4 regions of the Sodalis sp. RH16 genome follow, and region 2 is predicted to be linked to each of the others. Evidence: predicted binding sites of a transcription regulator. Region 2 holds the regulator's gene; each other region holds the start of a gene.
What was found. The regulator Fur, encoded in region 2, represses iron uptake genes when iron is present. The targets are predictions, from matches to a motif close to ATAATAATGAGAACNACTATCAA.
Positions count from the first base shown of each region.

Region 1: ACL2XJ_RS08390 (TonB-dependent siderophore receptor) is a predicted target of Fur. The motif match lies at 1,166-1,188, and genes of this name have one in related genera.
Region 3: exbB (tol-pal system-associated acyl-CoA thioesterase) is a predicted target of Fur. The motif match lies at 1,592-1,614, and genes of this name have one in related genera.
Region 4: bfd (bacterioferritin-associated ferredoxin) is a predicted target of Fur. The motif match lies at 1,759-1,781, and genes of this name have one in related genera.

Region 1 covers NZ_CP178737.1:1,838,916-1,842,082, forward strand. The annotation lists gene ACL2XJ_RS08385 (AraC family transcriptional regulator) at 249-1,028, opposite strand; gene ACL2XJ_RS08390 (TonB-dependent siderophore receptor) at 1,287-3,167, shown strand, end outside.
Region 2 covers NZ_CP178737.1:3,296,337-3,299,503, forward strand. The annotation lists gene alsR (transcriptional repressor AlsR) at 1-558, opposite strand, end outside; gene fur (ferric iron uptake transcriptional regulator) at 1,088-1,564, opposite strand; gene fldA (flavodoxin FldA) at 1,895-2,410, opposite strand; gene ybfE (LexA regulated protein) at 2,580-2,879, opposite strand; gene ACL2XJ_RS15200 (alpha/beta fold hydrolase) at 3,015-3,167, opposite strand, start outside.
Region 3 covers NZ_CP178737.1:2,545,798-2,548,964, reverse strand. The annotation lists gene ACL2XJ_RS11740 (SDR family oxidoreductase) at 1-34, shown strand, start outside; gene exbD (TonB system transport protein ExbD) at 99-524, opposite strand; gene exbB (tol-pal system-associated acyl-CoA thioesterase) at 528-1,523, opposite strand; gene metC (cystathionine beta-lyase) at 1,920-3,116, shown strand.
Region 4 covers NZ_CP178737.1:2,309,058-2,312,224, forward strand. The annotation lists gene fusA (elongation factor G) at 1-378, shown strand, start outside; gene tuf (elongation factor Tu) at 449-1,633, shown strand; gene bfd (bacterioferritin-associated ferredoxin) at 1,812-2,006, shown strand; gene bfr (bacterioferritin) at 2,080-2,559, shown strand; gene ACL2XJ_RS10530 (prepilin peptidase) at 2,680-3,167, opposite strand, start outside.

The sequences.
Region 1 (3,167 bases), 1.5 Mb from region 2:
AGCTCTTTTACCTTTGGTAAAATTCGCCGGTAATTCCCATGTTATTTTTATTCATAACGTATCTGAGTGTTACTGAAAGGCATTAATCACTTGTAGATTTCATGGTTATTTGAATTATCGAAATTAAAAGAATAAATGTAAAAAGGGCAACGGATAAGGGCGAGATCTCTTAAACGATTAAGCCTCACGCCCAGGGGCCGCCGGCGCAATGCTAACGGCTGGGCCCCTGGTTAAGGCCGGTGGATGTTTCAACAGGACAAATAACGCCGGGGAGTTTCTCCCAGGGTCTTTTTGAACATGGCGATAAACGCGCTGGGGCTCTGATAACCCAGCGAATTGGCCAGCAGGTTAATCGGACGGCCCTGGGCCAGATGAGTCACGGCTTCCGCCAGGCGCAGCTGCTGGCGCCATTGGGAAAAGCCCATACCGGTTTCGTCGCGGAACAGCCGGGCCAGGGTGCGGGCGCTGGCGCCGACGCGGTTGCCCCAGTTTTCCAGCGTGTCGTTGTTTTCCGGTTCCCCCAGCAGGGTATCGCACACGCTGAGCACCCGCCGATCCCTAGGCAGCGGCACCATGCAGACGGTGGCGCGCGGGCAGCGGCGCAGCTCATCCAGCAGCAGGGTGGTGCTCATCTCTACGCGATTGAGCTCCGCCGCCTGCTGGGCCTGATGCCAGGATTTAATCAGTTCATACAGCAGCGGCGTGACCTGCAGGGCAACGTCGTCATACCAGAAATCACGCGTCAGCGGCGGAAACAGATAGATATTGTGCGTAGTGACGTCGTTGATGGCGTGCAGTTCATGGGGCATGCCCCCCGGCAGCCAGAGCGCGCGCCTGGGAGCCAGCGTCCAGATATGGCGCTCGGTAAGGACGCGCACCACCCCCTTCAGGGTAAATATCAGTTGCCCCTGTTCGTGTGCGTGCCAGTGTTGGCGTTCACCCTGGCGATAGGCGAGTTCAACATACCGCATTTTCTCTAACCGTTCGGGCTGCGCCGTGTCATACTTCTTTCGCCAGGTGGGTTCCATCGGGTCCTCTCATTTATCGCTACTGTCTTTTTCAGCAATCGCCGCCAATAACGGAAATAACCGTCAACTACTGTCTGATTTGCGCTATTTCTCCACTTTATATCTTTCCTATACTGGCAGCATTGCTGCTTTTTGAAAAGCAAATGATTATCATTTTTATCCGCGTTGATGGCTGAAACGTTATCTATTGGCCCTTTGCGGTTGAAACATTTTTGTGGAAACGGCGTTTAGTGCGATTTTTGATTCCGGGGATAAGGTATGAACAAGAGAAAAACGGCCGCAAAGGGTGCGCTGCTGCTGTGGGCCGGGATGGCAGGCCACGCCATGGGCGCCCAGGAAACGCCCCAAACGCTGCCGGCGGTGACGGTATCCGGGGCTGACAGCGGCGGCGATGAGGATAACGTGGTCGCCCATAAGGCCGTCGGCGCGACGAAAACCAACACGCCTCTGATTGAAACCGCCCAGAGCGTTTCGGTCATTACCCAGGCGCAAATGGCCTCGCAGGGAGCGAGAAACGTTCCGCAGGCGCTGCGCTACCTGGCGGGGGCCGAGTCGGAGGTCAGCGGGGCGGATTACCGTTTCGATACCATTATGCTGCGGGGGTTCGCGGCGGACGAGTACCTGGACGGTTTGCGCCTGCCCCAGGTGTCCTATTGGTCGCGGCCCCAATGGGACCCCTACCTGTTGGAACGCATCGAGGTAGTGAAAGGCCCTTCGTCGGTGCTTTACGGCCAGGTAAATCCGGGGGGTTTGATTAACCTCACCAGTAAAAAACCCACGGAAGAACCGGTGCACGAGGTCTATCTTACCGGCGGCAATCATAACCAGTTCGGCACCGGTTTTGATCTGTCCGGTCCCCTGGACGACCAAAAACAGTGGCTGGGACGGGTCGCCGGTACGCTGTTCCAGACCGATACCCAGGTGGATCACACCCGCTATAAGCACTACGACATTGCGCCGTCCCTGACCTGGCAACCGAACGACCGTACCAGCCTGACGCTGCTGGCGCAGCTGCGGCGCGATCCCGATTCCGGCTTTTTCAACATGCTGCCGGTTAACGGCACACTGGTGAGCAACCCCAACGGTAAAATCTCCGACCATTTCTACGGCGGCCAGCCGGGGACCGACAGCTACGAACGCAAGCAGGCCAGCGTGGGGTATCAGTTTTCACACGAGTTCAACGATGTCTGGACGTTCCGGCAGAACCTGCGTTATGTGAGCAGTACCAGCGATTATCAGATGGTGTATCCCTTCGGTACGGCCACCGATGCGCCGGCGGTGCACCGCTCCACCATGAATATCAACGAGACGCTGAACAGCTTTACCGTGGATAACCAGGCAGAGGCGAATGTCTCCACAGGCGCGGTGGGACACAAGATATTGATGGGGGTTGATTATCTGCACGATTCCCTGCATCAGAACTCCGGCTACGGCAGCACCTCGGACCTTAACTATCTCAATCCGGATTATAGCGCGCCGGTAGACCTGCCTGATGTGACCAACCGTAACCAGCAAACACAGTCCCAGACCGGTTTTTATCTGCAGGATCAGGCGAAATGGCAGCGGTGGGTGCTGAATCTGGGAGGACGTTATGATAAAGCAAACACCGTAACGCATAATCTGGTGGCCGCGAGCCGCAGCGAGGAGAATGACTACGCCACCACCGGCAGGGCCGGTCTGCTGTATCACTTCGACAGCGGATTTGCCCCCTATGTCAGCTACTCCACCTCGTTTGTGCCCACCAGCGGCACCGATTACAATGGCAACGCGTTTAAACCCACCAAGGGCAAACAGGCGGAAGCCGGCCTGAAATACCAGCCGAACGGTTTGGACGCATTGTTTACCGCCGCGGTATATAACCTGCGCCAGACCAATGTCGCCACGGCGGACCCCGATCATGCGAATTTTAGCGTACAGACCGGTGAAATCCGCTCTAAAGGTATTGAGCTGGAGGGTAAGGTTAACGTGACGCCGTCCTGGCTGGTTACCGCGTCCTATGCGCTGACCGATCCGGAAGTCACCAAATCCAACAACGGCGTTGAGGGCAATTCGCCGGTGGGCATCGCCCGTCAAAGCGCCACGCTCTGGAGCGAGTACAACCTGCCCGGTAAATTCGATGGCTTTACCGTGGGGGGCGGC
Region 2 (3,167 bases):
TAACAGGGATGCCGACATCATCATCAGGTGGGCATCGCGGAATGCGGTGCAGCGCAGGCCGATTTTCAGGAATTTGTGCTGAACGTCGGTACAAATTGAATTCGAGCCGCCGACGCCATAGAGTTCACGCTGGCGGGCATTGAAAAAACAGCGGGCGGCCTGCTGGATCTCCTGCGCATCGACAATGGCCTGTCCTTCAACGATGGTGCGTACCGTGAGGTTAAACACCTTATTCACCAGATCCTCCGGACTGTCATCCGGCGACAGTTCGGCGGTAATATCATGATCCGCATGATCAAAATATTCGACAATCGCGCTGCGAAGCTGCCGAAAACCGCTGAAGCCCAGAATTTTCGACACCTTGACAATCATGGCTTCCGACATGCCGAGGCTTTGCGCCACCTCTTTAATGCCGGAAATATGGCTAAGATTGCCTGGCGTTAAAAACCACTCCACGATCCGGCTTTCATTTTCGGTCATCCCTTCTTGCTTGATGCGAAGATAGGGAGCGATGCCGATACCTCGGGGCATGGCGCCGTTCAGTTCCGATTCAGTCATTTTCAGCTCTCTGATTATCATTGCTGACGGCACTATATCAACATAGGATGCATAACAAATATGCAGCATACTTCACGTTTTAAAATAATTTATAAAGTTGGTGCTTTTTGTAAAAGTAATGCCGGACATTGCTCATGGCGCCGTGGAAACGACACCGAAGCCTTACGAATAAAATATTATTGTAATACAATAGGTAACATGTATTTTTAGCGAAGATTCTTTTTCGCTTGTGGATTTGAACAGCAGGAATGAGAATTGATGGGTGTGTGATTGTTTTAAATATTTATAATAAATTTTAATTCGTGAAGTTTCTTTTGCTGATGCGATTCCACGGCGCAGGCTCAACGGGCTGTGGCCGCCTGGCCGGCATGAAGGGGCTGAGGAGCGAATGGAGTGAAAGAATCAACGGCAGCGGGATAAGAAACGGGGCGGCATCAGTCCAGGTGCCATCGGCAATTTGCGGAATAACCAAAACCACCCGTTTCAGCAGTGGTTTTCAAGCTTTGAACGATGCCCGGTGTCGCTATGGTTACTCTTTAAGGCTGTGCACCGCTTCGTCAACATCATGATCGTGCAGGGTCTCATCCTCACGGCAATTGCCGACTTCACAATGGCCATAAAGATATAAACTGTGATTAGTGAGTTTGATATTGTGTTTTTTAGCGATATCCCGTTGGCGCGCTTCGATAAACTCGTCACGAAATTCAATGACCTTGCCGCAATCAAGGCAGATCAGGTGGTCGTGATGATGTTGCTGCGTCAGTTCAAAAACGGATTTACCGCCTTCGAAATTATGGCGGGTGACGATCCCGGCGTCATCAAACTGATTCAGTACGCGATAAACGGTGGCTAAACCAATCTCCTCACCCATATCGATCAGTTTTTTATAGAGATCCTCCGCACTGACGTGATGGCATTCCGGATCTTGCAGCACTTCCAGAATTTTAAGTCTGGGAAGTGTGACTTTCAGGCCGGCCTTCTTCAATGCAATATTATTGTCAGTCATGCGGGTTTAGTCCTGTTGCTTTGATAATTTGATTGTAGGCTAATGTAGCCTATAACAATGGTCGGCCTGAAAAATGTAACGCCGTCTCATTATAGGACTGCCTGTGTAAAATGAAAACCGCGGCCTTTTTACAATGATAGTCTGTTTAAGGTGAGGCAAGTTTTATCACATTTCATTAAAATCGGTCTAACCGCCAGGCTATTGTACTGCTTTGTGGATGAAAGTTAAAAACTTGTATCTATCGATTTGAAAGGAATTATATATCAACAGCTTCAACCGGCCGTCAACGCTATGGACGGCACGGGTTTAGCCGGGAAACCCGGCGGCGGCTCAGCCGAGCTTGAGTTCGGCGCTGATTTGTTTTACCCAGGCGTCCACGCGGTCATTGGTCAGCTCTGGCTGGCGATCTTCGTCTATGGCCAAACCGATAAAATGCTTATCGTCCGCCAGACCCTTCGATGCTTCAAAATGGTAGCCGGCGGTAGGCCAATGACCCACGATGGTGGCGCCATGGGGTTCGATGATATCGCGAATGGTGCCCATGGCATCACAAAAATATTCGGCGTAGTCTTCCTGATCGCCGCAGCCGAACAGCGCTACCTGTTTTCCCGTGAAATCAATGTCTTCCAATGTGGGGAAAAAGTCGTCCCAGTCACATTGCGCTTCGCCGTAATACCAGGTGGGAATGCCCAGCAGCAGGGTGGAGAATTGTTCCAGGTCCTCTTTGCTGCTTTTGGCAATGTCATGCACTTCGGCAACATCGGCGCCCAGCTGCTTTTGAATCATTTTGGCAATATTTTCGGTATTGCCGGTGTCACTGCCAAAAAAAATGCCTACGCTTGCCATGAATTTGAAAACCTCTTAAATATTAAGGATATGGTTTACCAGACGATCAACCGGCTTTTCGGGAAATAATCGTGCAATAATAGCAGACCCTCACAGCGGGAGAAACTCGTTCAACCGGAGTTTTATCGCAAAAGCCGGTCTTTTCCGGTCCCGGACGGCGAGCCCGGCCTTAATCTTCCTTGCCGGCGGCATCCTGATGCCGTTCCAATTCGGCCAGCAGGATTTGTTCAATCAGCTCGCTGCGGGAGAGAGCGTGCTGAAAAGCCAGCTCGTTTAATGCAGCCACCGCCTGCGCATTGATTTTTAACTCAACCCGGCGCAGACCCCGCACCTTGTCCCGGCGCAATTGATTGCGTTTATTGATTCGCAATTGTTCATCACGGGAAAGCGGGTTGGTTTTCGGGCGCCCCGGGCGTTTTTCATCGATAAACAAATCCAGGGTGGTGCGGTCCGTTTGTTCTTTTGCCATAAGTCGTGAAGGGATTGTGCATCCAAAAGCGGGCGGGTAAGTCCTTGCCGGTAAACATAGCAAGCCATATTACCCCACCCCGGTGATAAACGACAATGATTAACACTGCCGGATGGGTAAACCGGCCGGTCGCGGCTAGCTCCCCAGGGAATCCGCCAGAAACCGCACAACGGCGCGCAGCGTCGCTTCAGGCTTTTGGGCATGCACCCAATGGCCCGCGCCGGCCACCACGTGGGCCCGCGCCCGTGGAAACTGCCGCCGGATGGCTTCGCTGTACTCCTCCTTCAC
Region 3 (3,167 bases), 750 kb from region 2:
ACACGGCGTGACCGGCGGCAACCATTTAGGTTAATGATGCGGGGATAGGTATGTTTTACTCTTGATTATACTTTTGCGCCAAGGGGATGCCATGGGAATCACCGTTGTCCGGGGGTTTCCATGCCCACCAGGCCCACTTTGAAATAGCCCGCCTTGCGCAAACCGTCCATCACCGACATCATGGTTTCATAATCCACCTGTTTATCGGCTTGAAAAAAGATGGTGGTGTCTTTATTACCCTGGGTCTGAAGGTTAAGAGCGTCTGCCAGCGTATTCATATCCACCGCCCGATCGCCGATAAACAGCTGCTTATCCGCTTTGACCGATAAATAAACCGGCTTTACCGGCCGGGGCTGGGCCAAAGCGGTGGAGTTAGGCAAATTCACCCGGATATCCACCGTTGCCAACGGGGCGGCCACCATGAATATAATCAACAACACCAGCATGACGTCAATGAAAGGCGTCACGTTGATATCATGCATTTCGCCGTCGCCATCGATGTCTTCGTTCAAATGCATCGCCATAGTCTACCCTAACCGAAGCTTTGCAACGGCTTTGTGTTCGCGGTTGCCGGCGCCGACGGCCAAATCCAGATCGCGCCCCAGCAGCAGGAGAATTTGCGCCGCGCTGTCCCCTACCATGGCCTTATAGCCGGCAATGGTGCGGGCAAAGATATTGTAAATCACCACCGCCGGAATGGCGGCGAATAAACCCACGGCCGTGGCCAGTAATGCTTCGGCTATACCCGGCGCCACCACCGCCAGGTTGGTGGTTTGAGTATGCGCTATGCCGATAAAACTGTTCATTATGCCCCATACCGTACCAAACAGGCCGATAAAGGGGGATATGGCGCCGATAGTGGCTAAAAATCCGTTGCCTTTGCCCATCATCCGGCTGGCAGCCGCCACCCGCCGTTCCAATCGAAAAGCGGCGCGCTCTTTGATGCCTGCGCTATCGTTGGTTCCAGCGGATAAATCCAGTTCATTTTGCACTTCAGCCACCAGACGGGAGCTGACGCCTTCGGTCCGAAATGCGGCGACGGTTTCAATCGCCTCATCCAGACTGCGTACGTTTTTTAACGTTCTCAATTCATCACGCAGACGCCGTTTGGCCGACATCAGTTCGATACCTTTGCCGAAGAAAAGCGCCCAGGTGATAATCGATGCTATCAGCAGACCGACCAGCACGGTTTTCACCACCACATCGGCATGCCGGTACATTCCCCATACCGACAGATCCATTTGGGCAAGCTGCTGGGCCGAACCCATATCGGTACTCAAAGGTCCGGATAACGCGGGGGTCCGCTGGATGTTTTGGTCCAGGGCGGCATCTTGGGACGGCGCCTGTTGAACATTTTGGGCGCCGGGGTCTTGGGCGGCGGCCTGCGGCGGCGCCGCGGCGCTTAATGCACATGAAAATAGTGACGCCGCCGCCAGGCCGCGCAGGATCGCAGGCAGCGGGCCGGCGCATCGCCGAGCCTTAAAGGATAGGTCCTGGATAATCGTCATGACAGCCGTCTTCACGAAATGCCTCCACCGGAATCTGTTACAGGAAATTTAATCAGCGAGAATGATAACAAACAGGACGCGAATTGATAGTGGTTCTCATTATTATTTGTATCAATTTTATTATGCGGCCAGAAATCTACCCAATAGTTTCACTTCATTAATAAATGGTAGCTTAATTTGTAACGTATTTATCAAGATTACCGACAGCGGGAGGTTTTAGCGTCCGTTCTCCAGCCATCATTTTACGCCGCTGAATCATGAAAGGCGTTAATGGTTTTTTAACGCGTTAAAACGCCTGCCGTCGGCGTGCAATCGTGTTAACTTAACTACGCGAAAGGGGGGTGTAATCGAGGCTTTCCCCGGCCTGCGGAATCGTAAGTGAAACCATAAGCGAAAGGCATAGCGCAGAACATGACGGTTAAGAAAATTGAAACGGCGCTGATCGCTGCCGGGAGAGATAAAAAATTCACCCAGGGCTCGGTCAATGCGGTCATTCAACGGGCTTCCTCGTTGGTTTTTGATTCGGTTCAGGCCAAAAAGCACGCTACCGAGCAGCGGGCGAACGGGGAACTGTTTTACGGCCGGCGGGGTACCCTGACCCATTTCTCATTGCAACAAGCCATGGTGGAACTGGAAGGCGGAGCAGGCTGCGCTCTGTATCCTTGCGGAGCCGCCGCCGTAACCAATTCCATCCTCTCTTTCGTTTCCGCCGGGGATCATGTTTTGGTTACCGGATCCGTTTATGAACCCACCACGGATTTTTGCCGGCATATTCTGGGCAAGCTGAATGTCGCCACCACCTGGTTTGACCCGATGATAGGCGCCGGCATAGCGGATCTTATCCAGGAAAACACCCGCGTGGTGTTTTTGGAATCGCCGGGATCCATCACCATGGAGGTGCAGGACATTCCGGCCATCGTGCGGGCAGTGCGATCCGCTAATCCCCAGATTGTGATTATGCTGGATAACACCTGGGCCGCGGGTATTCTCTTGCCGGCGCTGGCGCTGGGCGTGGATATCTCCATCCAGGCCGGTACGAAGTATATTATCGGCCACTCCGACGCCATGCTGGGCACCGCGGTAGCCAACGCCCGCTGCTGGGATCAGTTGCGCGAGCAATCCTATCTGATGGGTCAAATGGCGGATGCCGATACGGCATATATGGCCGCCCGTGGTCTGCGGACGCTGGGCGTCCGGCTTAAACAGCACGAGGCAAACGGCCTGCGGGTGGCGCGTTGGCTGGCCGAACGCCCTGAAGTGGCGACGGTAAATCATCCGGCCCTGCCCGGCAGCCGGGGCCATGAATTCTTCCTGCGGGATTTCAAGGGCGCCAGCGGGCTGTTTTCCTTTATTTTGGCAAAGAGGCTGAGCCAGCGGCAGCTTGAACACTACCTCGATCATTTCGAGCATTTCAGCATGGCTTACTCGTGGGGAGGGTTTGAATCCTTGATACTGGCCAATCAGCCCGAAGAGATCGCGGCCATACGGCCGGCCGGCGGGGTGGATTTCACCGGGACCCTGGTGAGGGTTCATATCGGTCTGGAGAATGTCGATGACCTTATCGCCGATCTGGAAGCCGGTTTTGTTCGGATCGGGGAGGCGGGGTAATCGCTCATTGACCCAAAGAGGTCTAAAATAGTTAATGAAAATTGTCTGATT
Region 4 (3,167 bases), 990 kb from region 2:
GGTTCTTACCACGAAGTCGACTCCTCGGAAATGGCGTTTAAGATTGCCGCTTCAATGGCGTTTAAAGAAGGCTTCATGAAAGCCAAACCGGTTCTGCTGGAACCTATCATGAAAGTCGAAGTTGAAACGCCTGAAGACTATATGGGTGACGTGATCGGTGACCTGAACCGTCGTCGCGGTATGATCGACGGCATGGAAGATACTGCGACCGGCAAAACGGTTCGTGCGCAGGTCCCCTTGTCTGAAATGTTTGGTTATGCTACAGATCTGCGTTCACAGACTCAGGGCCGTGCTTCTTACTCCATGGAGTTCCTGAAGTACAATGAGGCACCGAACAACGTTGCTCAGGCCATTATCGAAGCCCGTAAAGCTAAATAAGTTTTAGGGTTTAAAATTATTATCCCGTGCTCTCGCTTAAGGTGAGAGCATAAGAGTAAGGAATATAGCCGTGTCTAAAGAAAAGTTTCAACGTACAAAACCGCACGTTAACGTCGGCACCATCGGCCACGTTGACCATGGTAAAACGACCCTGACCGCCGCCATCACCACCGTATTGGCTAAAGCCTACGGCGGCAGCGCCCGCGCCTTCGATCAGATCGACAACGCGCCGGAAGAAAAGGCCCGTGGTATCACCATCAACACCTCTCACGTTGAATACGATACCCCGTCCCGCCACTACGCGCACGTTGACTGCCCCGGGCATGCCGACTACGTGAAAAACATGATCACCGGTGCAGCCCAGATGGACGGCGCGATCCTGGTGGTAGCGGCAACCGACGGCCCGATGCCGCAGACCCGCGAGCACATCCTGCTGGCTCGCCAGGTAGGCGTGCCTTACATCATCGTCTTCATGAACAAATGCGACATGGTGGATGACGAAGAGCTGCTGGAACTGGTTGAAATGGAAGTACGCGAACTGCTGTCGCAGTACGATTTCCCGGGCGACGACACGCCGGTAATCCGCGGTTCCGCCCTGAAAGCGCTGGAAGGCGACGAAGCCTGGACCTCCAAGATCCTGGAACTGGCCGAAGCGCTGGACACCTACATCCCGGAACCGGTTCGCGCCATTGACAAGCCGTTCCTGCTGCCGATCGAAGACGTATTCTCCATCTCCGGCCGCGGCACCGTGGTAACCGGTCGTGTGGAACGCGGCGTGGTGAAAGTAGGTGAAGAAGTTGAAATCGTCGGCATCAAGCCGACCGTGAAAACCACCTGCACCGGCGTTGAAATGTTCCGTAAACTGCTGGATGAAGGCCGTGCCGGTGAAAACGTGGGCGTGCTGCTGCGCGGTACCAAACGTGATGAAGTTGAACGCGGCCAGGTACTGGCTAAACCGGGTACCATCCATCCGCATACCCAGTTCGAATCAGAAGTCTATATTCTGAGCAAAGATGAAGGCGGCCGCCATACGCCGTTCTTCAAAGGCTACCGTCCTCAGTTCTACTTCCGTACCACTGACGTGACCGGAACCATCGAACTGCCGGAAGGCGTGGAAATGGTGATGCCTGGCGACAACATCAAGATGGTTGTAAACCTGATTGCCCCTATCGCCATGGACGACGGCTTGCGTTTCGCTATTCGCGAAGGCGGCCGTACCGTTGGCGCCGGCGTGGTAGCCAAGGTTATCGCTTAAGACTTCCATCTTCCTGGAGTCTGGCAAAGAAAGGGCGCTTCGGCGCCCTTTTTATTTCTTTCCATTTGATATTAACCCTATGGAATATCTCAAATTTACAAAACAATTATAATTCACCTATTGAAATGACAAGCGTTCTCATTTAAATTATTCGCAAGTTGGTTTAGAGAAGACGCAAATGTACGTTTGTTTATGTAATGCGGTAAGTGACGAAGCCATCCGTGATGCTGTCAGACAGTACCAACCCGTGTCGCTTCAAGAGCTTAAACAGATTGTTCCGGTAGGCACCAAATGCGGTAAGTGCACCTGCAAGGCGCGGGTCATCATGGAAGATGAACTACAGATCATTATGAGTTATGAAAAAATTGCTTAATTAGTAGGGTTATTACCTTGATTTACTCTGCTCCGGTTATATTCTGTACTTAACCGTAACGGAGGAGTGCACTATGAAAGGCGATGCCCAAGTAATAACCCATCTCAATAAACTGCTCGGCAACGAGCTGGTTGCCATCAATCAGTATTTCCTGCATGCACGGATGTTCAAAAATTGGGGTCTGATGCGGCTAAACGACGTCGAATATCACGAATCCATTGATGAAATGAAGCATGCCGATCGTTATATCGAACGCATACTTTTCCTGGAAGGGCTGCCGAATCTGCAGGACCTCGGCCCGCTTAACATCGGCCAGGATGTGGAAGAAATGCTGCGCTCGGATCTTAACCTTGAACTGCAAGGGGCCCAGGATCTCCGTGAAGGCATCAATTATGCCGATAGCGTTCGGGATTATGTGAGCCGCGATATGCTCATCGAAATTCTCACGGATGAAGAAGAACATATTGATTTTCTTGAAACCGAGCTGGAACTGATCGGCCGCATCGGCGCGCAAAATTACCTCCAATCCCAGTTGAAAGATGCTGCGCAATAACGAGCGGGCCTGGATGATACTTCGCCGGTACTTTTACCGGCACGGTTCTAAACTGTCGTATAAATACGAAGATTCATAATAAACCCGTCCGCAAGCCGCATCAGTTCGTAGCAGGATTTTCTACGGACTGATGTATATCACCCAGCCGGCCAACGCCAGGCATGGGCCGAAGGGGATTTTCCCCTGTGTGCTTCCGCTTACGGCACAGACGGCCAGTCCGCTTAACGCCGCGTAGCAGCATAATCCCGGCAACGCCTGCCACCCCAGCCAGGCACCAAGGGCAGCCAGCAGCTTAATATCGCCGCTCCCTAGACCCTCATAACCCTTTACCCGCCGAAACAGGCGTTGAACACCCCAGAGCGCCATAGCGCCGCATATCGCCCCAAGCAGCCCGTTCTTGAACGCATCTGCCCCATCCCATGCAGTGACGTGGCTTGCGAACCCGCAGGCCAGAAGCGGGCCGTTCAGCCGGTCCGGCAACAGCAGGGTAAGGGCGTCGACCCAGCTGAGTGTCAGCAAAAACCAGCCAAAGAGCAGCCCGACGGGAAGATTCATCCCGGGCCCGCCGATAATCAGCATGGCGGTGAACACCAGGGCACAACTGCTTT